DNA from 3 places in the Paenibacillus sp. NRS-1782 genome. Region 1 is predicted to be linked to each of the others. Evidence: riboswitches for the same ligand, from Rfam matches in the RefSeq annotation. Region 1 holds a riboswitch; each other region holds the start of a gene.
What was found. Region 1 has a riboswitch for cobalamin ahead of cobJ (precorrin-3B C(17)-methyltransferase). Riboswitches for the same ligand answer to the same signal wherever they lie in the genome.
Positions count from the first base shown of each region.

Region 2: it holds a riboswitch for cobalamin, as region 1 does, so the genes downstream of both, ACIFQM_RS07965 (ABC transporter substrate-binding protein) here and cobJ (precorrin-3B C(17)-methyltransferase) in region 1, are expected to answer to the same signal.
Region 3: it holds a riboswitch for cobalamin, as region 1 does, so the genes downstream of both, ACIFQM_RS08715 (ABC transporter substrate-binding protein) here and cobJ (precorrin-3B C(17)-methyltransferase) in region 1, are expected to answer to the same signal.

Region 1 covers NZ_JBITPH010000045.1:195,246-198,440, forward strand. Annotated here, with positions in the region: gene ACIFQM_RS18415 (TIGR00730 family Rossman fold protein) at 139-693, shown strand; cobalamin riboswitch at 751-934, shown strand; gene ACIFQM_RS18420 (hypothetical protein) at 893-1,120, shown strand; gene cobJ (precorrin-3B C(17)-methyltransferase) at 1,249-3,087, shown strand; gene ACIFQM_RS18430 (sirohydrochlorin chelatase) at 3,183-3,195, shown strand, end outside.
Region 2 covers NZ_JBITPH010000018.1:177,082-180,276, reverse strand. Annotated here, with positions in the region: gene nikB (nickel ABC transporter permease) at 1-93, opposite strand, end outside; gene ACIFQM_RS07965 (ABC transporter substrate-binding protein) at 109-1,692, opposite strand; cobalamin riboswitch at 1,900-2,097, opposite strand; partial or broken gene ACIFQM_RS07960 (purine permease) at 2,804-3,058, opposite strand.
Region 3 covers NZ_JBITPH010000020.1:22,166-25,360, forward strand. Annotated here, with positions in the region: gene cbiB (adenosylcobinamide-phosphate synthase CbiB) at 1-279, shown strand, start outside; gene ACIFQM_RS08710 (histidine phosphatase family protein) at 279-1,073, shown strand; cobalamin riboswitch at 1,197-1,414, shown strand; gene ACIFQM_RS08715 (ABC transporter substrate-binding protein) at 1,621-2,625, shown strand; gene ACIFQM_RS08720 (FecCD family ABC transporter permease) at 2,622-3,195, shown strand, end outside.

The DNA of each region.
Region 1 (3,195 bases):
AATGAAGATAAGGGCCTACAGGGTCTTTATCTTTTTTTGTTGGAAATGCATCGACAGAAGTTTTTGTTATAGGGAAAATATTTATTTAATATAATGAAAAAGCCTCGATGCGGATACCAGGACAGGAGCTGAGACGTTATGAATTCCATTTGTGTATTTGCCGGGTCCAGGCCCGGACATTCATCGGTATATCTTCAGGAGGCAGGCAAGCTTGGAGAGGCTATGGCGAGACATCAGGTCCGTTTAATCTATGGAGGCTCCAGCAAGGGGCTGATGGGCGAGGTCGCGGATGCGATGCTGGCAGGGGGCGGTCAGGTCACCGGGATTATGCCAACCCTGTTATTCGATGCAGAGATTATTCACCGGGGAATTACTGAATTTATTGAGGTGGCGAACATGCATGAACGCAAAGCGGTGATGAGCGAAAAGGCTGACGCATTCATTGCCCTTCCGGGCGGATTGGGAACCTTTGAGGAGCTATTTGAGGTGCTGTGCTGGGCGCAAATCGGCATTCATCGCAAGCCCATCGGGCTGCTGAATGTGAACGGATATTTTGACCCGTTGGAGGAAATGGTGCGTCATAGTGTGCGGGAGGGCTTTACCGGAGTTGACCATCCAACGCTGTTGAGTATCTCTGCGGACCCGGACGAATTGTTGCATATGTTAAAAAATAAGGCAGAGAACTTGAAATAAAGCGTTTTTCATGCTTGCGCAACTGATTAAGCCAAGGTTATGATAAGACCCATAATCAAATAGCGGACAGACAAGGTGCCTTTGTGATAGCGAAGGGTAACAGGGAATCGGGTGCAAGTCCCGAGCGGTCCCGCCACTGTAAGGAAGAGGATTTTTTCAGACGTCACTCGTGAGAAAACGGGGAAGACGAAAAAATCTGTTGATGCCGAGCCAGGAGACCTACCTTGATCTGTATGCACCGTTAACCTTCGCGGAGAGGATGGGTGTACGAAATCAGGAAATCAGGCGCACGCTGCTTTTTCCATGTTGGTTACAGGTTTGCGTGGATCAGAACGTGCAGAAGCGTTTCAAGCGTGAACAGGCAGATGGAAAGCAACGGCACGATGGCGGAAGACAAGAAGTGTCTTCTTATGCTGTGTCCGTCTGATGATACGATGCGTACATAGGAAACCCATCCGGGCAGGATGGGTTTTTTTGAGTTACAGGATGTCCATATACAAGTGAAATAGATAGAAGTATGGAAAACATGGCATAGATTTAAGAGGGAGGATAACGATGAGCCCATTAGGAAAATTGCTCGTGATTGGATTCGGACCGGGGGATATGGAACATATCACCAAACGGGCGCTGGACGCGTTGGCCGAGAGTGAGGTCATTATTGGCTACAACACCTATGTGGATCTGATCCGTCCGTTGTTGAATGGACAGGAGATTGTACGCACAGGCATGACGGAGGAAGTGAGCCGTGCGCAGGAGGCGGTTCGACAGGCGGAGATGGGTAAGAAGGTAGCCGTCATTTCCAGTGGAGACGCAGGCGTATATGGTATGGCGGGGCTGGTGTACGAAGTGCTGATGCAAAAGGGCTGGCGCCGTGAGGACGGGGTTGAGGTAGAAGTCGTGCCGGGGATATCGGCGATTCAGTCCTGTGCTTCGCTGCTGGGTGCGCCCGTCATGCATGATGCGTGCACGATCAGTCTGAGTGACCATTTGACCCCTTGGGAAACGATTGTGAAGCGTGTAGAGGCGGCAGCTTCGGCGGATTTTGTCATTGCATTGTACAATCCGCGGAGTGGCCGACGTACACGCCAGATTGTTGAGACGCAGTCCATCTTGCTGCGTTACCGTGATCCGCAGACTCCGGTTGGGCTGGTCAAGAGTGCTTACCGTGACCGTCAGCAAGTAATAGTGACGACGCTGGAGGACATGCTGAACCATGACATTGGCATGCTGACGACTGTCATTATAGGCAATTCCTCGACGATGGTGTATGACGGTCTGATCGTGACGCCACGCGGGTATCAGCGCAAGTATACGCTGGGTGCGACCGAGCAGGCGCTCAAGCCGCATCAGCGGCTCCGCACGGAAGCGGAGCCGTGGTCGCTGGGCGCGCAAGAGGATCGCGCGTTGAATGCGTCGCAGGCAGGCGCAGCTCCCGCAGTACCAGCCCCTGCGGGAGCTGGCGGGACCGCGCCCGCTCCTTCCGCGAGCGGTGCTGCTGCGGTTGCCACGCAGGCACGCCCGCAAGTGGTGGCTGCCGTGCAGGCCGCGCCGTCTGCGGCGCAAGCCGGTGCAGCCCCGGCAGCGCTGGCAGCGGAGGCGCTGAGCCGCCTCGCTGCGGGCGGCAAGCTGCCGGGCGAAGCGAGCGCACGCTGGAGCGGGCAAGCGCCCGTCGTGAGCGCCACCGGAACGGCAGCCGTGGCCGGAGCAGTGGCTACGGCCGGGACAGCGACAGGCAGCTTTGGCAAGCCTGCGCTGTTTGAGGTGGGCGTTTCCCCCGGCGTGGGAAACAAAAAGTTCACCGCTCGCCAGATGGCGCTGCTCGCGGAGGTAGCGGGTGATGAAGGCGAGCTGGAGTATACGCCGGATCACCAGATCGTGCTGCGCGTGCCATGCGCAGATCCGGAGGAGCTGGTAGGGCGGCTGCGTGATGAACGATTCATCGTGATGCCGATTGGCGATGTGTTTAAGGTGAAGGCGTGCGACTTCTGCAATATGGAGAAGGATGACGCTGTGCCTGTGGCAGAGCATCTACAGGTTGTACTGGGCGGATTGCAGGCACCCAAGGAAACGAGCATTGCCTTGAACGGCTGTGGTATGGCCTGCTATGGGGCAGTGCTGGAGGATATCGGAATCGTATACCGCAAGGGAGGATACGATCTGTTTCTTGGCGGCAAAAAATTTGGTCGCAACGCTCATGCCGCTCAACCTGTAGCGGAGGGCATTCCGGGAGATCAGATTACGGATATCGTTGAGAATGTCATCGCTGAATATAAGGAAAAAGGGCATCCAAACGAGCGTTTTCATAAATTTTTCAAACGTGTAGGTGTTGTAGCGGGTTTTCGGCATGAAGATGCGCCTGCAATAGTGGAAGTGAATGCCGTCTGTGGTGATTAATGGGCTAGAAAGCCTGTTTTTATGGATGTAAGCATATAGATAAAATAGGGCGTCTTGCAGGTTATCCCTATTTTGATGAGGAGGAAAATACAGTAGTGAATGCAATAT
Region 2 (3,195 bases), on a different contig from region 1:
GGGAGCCAGCCTCATCAGCACAAATGTCAGCGTGGATACAACGAACACAATAATGACCAGTTGCGCCACACGTTCCAGAATAAAACGAATCATAGGGTATCCAGTCCGTTATTCCGCAATATCGGATTGCGCCGTAATGTAGTAATACTCAATCGGATGCGGTGTAAAGCCCTCTACCCCTTTTTTCACCCCAAATACATTATCAGGGTGAACAATAAACGACTGCGGCAAATCGGTATTAATGATATCCAGCGCTTGCAATGTCACGGCATTACGCTGTGCTGTATCCTTTGCCAGCTTCAAGCTGCCAAGGAGGTTCTCCAGCGGTTTGGAACTATAACGGCTTACATTGGCCTCGCTTTTAGAGGAATAAAACATGTCCATAAAATATTGCGGCTCCCCCGTATGGGCAGTCAGCATACTGTACATGGCAAAATCCCAATCGTTTTTGGTTAGCGCCCCGTCGATATTTTCCACCTTGCGAATCTTCACCTGGATGCCCTCTTTCAGCAGTTGGCTCTGAATCACCTCAGCCATGACCGAAAGCTCTGGACGCTGAGGGAAGGTCAGCAATGTAACCTCGAACGGCTTGCCCTGCTTGGTCCATGTACCTTGGGCATCCTTTTGCCAGCCGTCCTTCGTCAACAACTGCCCTGCCGTTCCGTCCAGCACTTTACGTTCCACCTTGCCGAAGGGGAGAATGCTCGGGAATGGGCTGCTTGCCTCCGTACCATAGCCTCTCATGATCGCACTCACAATGGATGCACGTGGTATCAGGCTGTCCACTACTTTGCGGTTCGCGGCATCCTTGAACACAGGCGACTCCATGTTATACACGATCATATGAGTGCGCAAAGAGGGAGCCGACAGCACTTGCAGCTTATCGTTCTTTTTTAATACCTCCGCGTTATCCACCGGAATATCAGTCGCTACATCTACTTCGCCAGATTGCAGCGCCAACAGGCGTGAATTGCCGTCCGTAATGAACTTCATCGTTGCTTCAGCCAGCCGGGCCTTCTCGCCCCAATATCCGTCATAACGCTCTACGACCAAGGACTGATCCTTGTTGAACGCTTTAATTTTAAAAGCACCTGTCATCGCAGGGTAGCTCTGCTCATCCTTCATAGACGCTACATCCAGCACAATCGTCGATGGATCAGCCAGATTGGACACCAGCGCTGAATTGGGCTGGTTAGTCGTGATTTTCAACGCCAGCGGCCCAGTTACATCAATCGACTTTACGTCTAGCAAATCCTTTGCCAAATGGCTTTTCTCGATGGAGCGCAGCAGGGAAGCTTTCACACTTTCCGCGTCCATACTCTTTCCGTCATGAAAAGTGACCTTATCCTGCAAGCCGAACGTCCAAACTGTGGGACTGTCCTGCTTCCATTCCTTGGCCAGCCAAGCCACTGGCTCCAGCTTTTCATTCAAACGGACAAGTGTCTCACCTGCGCCGGACCGCATGACATCCCAGCTATTGTCTCCGTGCGGGTCAACGCCCGACGGTTTCCACGTATACGCCATCACCAGTTTCTTATCTGCTGTAGCCTGTTGTGTGGATGTGTTCTCGCCCTTGCTGGGGCTATCCGCCGTCTTACTAGTTGTCGAGCATCCCCCCAGAGCCATAACTGCCAGCAGCAGCATCACCCCTGTACATATAAACCATGAACGCTTTTTACGATTGCTTATCATTCTATTGACTCCCCCTCTGTCTTGTCATTCACAAATACCTAGCGCAAAAAAAAGCATCCCCGACCGCTTGATCAGCAGTCAGAAATGCTTTCATTATCAAATGCCTAAGCTCACCCTCTTCACCCTCTAAAAACAAGGGGATCGGATCGGTTTCAGACATTCTGTATGCAGCACGCCTAACCACCTCCCCAGCATCCCGTGGGTCTGACAGTGATGTTAAAACAGGCAGGTCTCCTGACTTCAGGCTTATCTCTCAGGCCTTCCCGGTTCCTCACAGTTCCAGTGGCTGTTCTGAAAGCTACAGCAATTCCCTGCTGATGCCTGTATACAGTGGCGGGTCCGTGTCGGAATCTACCGAACTTCCCTTTTAAGTGAACACGCACAACAGCCATCTACATGATTTCAGCGAAACCCTGTAAGTGGAAAGTCCGGTTCACACCTGTTTTCTTCCTTTATTCCTCTATATTACGAATTAGGACTATCTTATTTTGTTGTTACAGGCTTGTCAACAAATGCTGCGCAATATTTTAAATTTAAACGATACGGCAAGGATCAAGGCTATGACTTTGCGTTGCATGCACGCAATGGACGTGATAAAATTAGGTATAGAGATAACCACCGTGTCCGTATACTAAAAAGAGCCTTCGCCGCTACCAACGGCAAAGACTCTTAGGACTTGAAAGGCTGTGGATCATCACGGCGCGCTAAATGCGTAGCTAAACCCACCGTTAGGCGCCTAACCTAATTACACGGTGGGTTTTCGCTTGTTCCGAAATTTCCGACGTAGCCAGCGATAAAGTTTACGAATACTAAACACCAGGCTTAGTAACGTAACCATCCAACGCAACACATCGTAGCACGACACAAGGTTGACCATCGGCTTCACCCCCTTTCGGGAAGCTGCGCCGTGGTCTGAAAACATCCACCACTATTCAAAATCCATAAGGTAGATTATACCATGACCTCGCCTATCACTCTAGCAAATTCTTCTAATAGAATCTCAAACCCCGATCTTCATACAGGAAGGGGGTTTTATCAATAACTCTATGCCAAAAAGCCGGAAAAATAGGCTTACGTCCTCTCTCCCGCGGTCTTTATCTAATCCTAATCGTTAAACCTTCTGCGGAACCTCTGACACCTTCCCGCCTTTGACCCATTCGCCCTGTTTTTTCGTTAAAACGATATTCAAGACAATCGCCGTAATCGAGCCGGATACGATACCGTTTTGCAGCAGCATTTTGGCAAAGCTCGGCAGTTGGTCAAACATTTGGGGCAGCACGACAGAGCCGAGGCCCACCGCAATGCTACATGCCGCGATCAGCAGATTGCTTTCCTTCTGCAAATCCACCTCTAACAAAATAGACATGCGCAATATTTTAAATTTAAACGATACGGCGAGAATCAAGAAAATGGATTTTCAATGCAAGGCTGTCAATAAATGTAGTTCATATCCGACTAATGGACTCTTGCAGACACAAAATATAGATAAATATATTCATATAT
Region 3 (3,195 bases), on a different contig from region 1:
AGCTGGCGTACGGTTAGGCGAGATGCGCGGCTGCATCCCAGTCCGAACAGTGGCTTTCCAGAATCAGCAGTTGCGGGTGCGTTGGGGATTCGCCTCGGGGGCTATAATGTATATCATGGCGTACGCTCTCTCCGTGCATATATGGGAGAGCTGGTGCGACCGATGGAGCCGGAGGATATCCGACATACGATTCGGCTGATGTTTGCCGTGTCCAGTATGTTCGTGGGATTGTGTCTGTTCGTGTCCGCCGGATGTTATGCACTGGGGTGGACGCAGTGATGAAGCGTGACGCACCGAACACCAGCAATAGAGCAGGAAGTGATGTGACCTTGAAGCATGATTTTACAGAACACCCGCCATGGGATGTGGAGCTTGTGCTGGTACGTCACGGCACAACCTTATGGAACAGGGAACGTCGATACCTGGGGCACTCTGATCTGGGCTTGCTGCCAGGAGCAGAGCAGGAATTAGAGCCTTTGCGGGAACAATTACAGACACATTCCTTTGCCCGAATCTATTGTAGTGACTTGATACGTTGTCGTCAGACCTTGCAGATCATTTTGCCAGAATCGGAACTGAAACCAGATAATATGTCTGCTTGGTCTGTCATCATGGAACCACGTCTGAGAGAGCTTCATTTTGGGGAATGGGATGGAAAAACGTATGATATGCTCAAAGATGTGGCATTGTACCGCGCGTGGATTGATGAGCCGCAACGGGTTACGCCGCCGGGTGGAGAGCCCTGGAAAGACTTTGTGAACCGCCTTGGTGAATTTCTAGACTCTTTGTATGAGTGGCGTACAATGATGGAGCTTCAGAAAACAGGTTTGTCTGATGCTCCACCTTCCGTTCTGATTGTTACGCATGGTGGAGTGATTCGTCAGTTGGCTTGTATGCTGGTATCGGGTCATGATTTTTGGAGCCTGAATCCGAAGCCGGGAGGGGCCATTAGGATTCGGTTGAGTTTGGCACAAAAGCCATTTGCATATTTAACCGCCACCTGTTCTACAGCATCACATCCAGATTTGGCTACAGGGCACAAGTTCACCGGATGGCTGGTGGATCAGAACTGACTGCGTATATACTTCTCATGATCACAGACATAGGGCAGGTAAACAGGCGGTTTGGGTTGTAAGCCAGTCTTTTTTAACCTATAATCATCAAGTAAAAGAACGGCTTGACCAACACTACATCAAATATCCAGCAGACGAGGTCGGTGCAGTGGTATGAAACCCTCGGATTCATATCGGTGCGCTGTTAAAAGGGAAGTCGGTGTGAATCCGGCGCGGTCCCGCCACTGTAAATGGAAAAATGCCAGTCCGCTCTGGTTTATGTGCCACAAAGCATATGAAGGAGCAACAGGCTGTCGCATATTTCTGTAAGTCAGGATACCTGCCCGTCCGCCTGTCACCATAGTCCTTCGAGGAAAGGATGACGTGTTCGCAGTGACTGTCCATGCGGAAGAAACTGCCGCCTGCGTACGATCTGCGCTAACGTGACCCCTGTGTCCTTATCTGAGGATGCAGGGGTTTTTTGAAAGGAAAAGAAGGCTGGATTTAGAGATATCGGATGATGTTCAAGTGACGCTTTTAAAAGAATTTATATGGAGGGGTGCAAATCATGGCAGGGAATAAAATAAAGGTCTGGACTACAGGCTTATTGGCTCTGGTCTTGGCGGTTGTGCTGAGTGCATGTGGAGCTAACGGAAAGAACGCTGAAAATAAAGGGGATCAAGCCTCACAGCAACCGGGACAGACGGCAACCGCTCAGGAGCCTCCGGGCAAAACGGTCTACCCGCTGATCATTAAGGATGCGACCGGACAGGAATTTACGTTCAAAAAAGCGCCGGACAAAATCGTTTCTGTCTCCCCGGCTGAAACCGAGGCGCTGTTCGCCATCGGACTGGATAAGGAAATTGTCGGTGTATCGGACTATTCCGATTACCCGGAAGCAGCTACGAAGAAGCCCAAAGTGGGCGGCATTATGAAGCCGAATGAAGAGGCGATCATTGCTGCGAATCCAGAAGTCGTTTTTGCAGGGATATCACTCAGTGAGCAGGCGACAACCAAGCTGCGTGACCTGGGAATTATGATTTTTAAAACCGAGCCGAAAACGGTTGAAGATGTCATGGCTAACATCGAACTATATGGGAAAATTACCGATCATCAGAAAGAAGCAAGAGCGGTAACCGACAAGATGAGAGCCGATGTAACGGAAGTGAAAAACGGTGTTAAAAATATCGGTAAAGGGCAAAAGCTGAGAGTCTACGTCGAATTTTCACCCGGCTGGACGGTCGGCAAGGACGAGTTTATGGACGAGCTGATTTCTTTGGCGGGCGGCGAAAATGTGGCAGCAACGCAAAAGGGCTGGTACCAGATCAGTGAGGAAAATATTATTGCGGCTAATCCAGACGTCATTTTATACAGCAAGAATGTCAAGGACGACAAAACAGGCCAAACACTCGGCGATATCATCAAAGCCCGTAGTGGATGGGATCAAATATCGGCTGTTCGTCTCAACCGGGTGTTTGCCGTGGATGATAATCTGATTAGTCGTCCGGGTCCGCGCGTAACGGAAGGTCTCAAGGCAGTGGCCAAGGGCGTGTATCCTGAAATTTTCAAATGAATCGTAGGCTGATTGGCTTTGGAGGGGCAGGTCTTGCCTTATTGCTGCTGACGCTGCTGCTCTGTCTCGGTATCGGCTCGGCCAAGCTTCCCGTCAGCCAAATTGCGGGTATTCTGGTCAACCATCTGCCGTGGTTAGGTGAGACGGTTACACCGGATTGGAATCCATCTACAGAGCAGATTATTTTGAAGGTCAGACTGCCGCGTGTGTTACTGGGTATGCTGGTAGGCGCAGCGCTTGCGCTGGCGGGAGCCGGATTTCAGGGTGTGCTACGCAATCCGCTGGCTGATCCTTACACGCTGGGGGTATCCTCGGGGGCTTCGGTAGGGGCAGCGGTACTGATTTATTGGGGGCTTCAATTTTCGTTTGTAGGCGTATGGACACTGCCGCTGGTGGCGTTTACGACCGGAATGCTGACGTTGTGGATGGTGCTGACGCTGGCGAGGGAAGGCGGCAAAATTCCGACGCAAAGCCTTATTTTATCGGGCGTGGTGATGCAATCTTTTCTGGGTGCGGTTGTTTCTTTTCTGACAGCCATGTCGAAGGAGACGGTTAATGAAATATTGTACT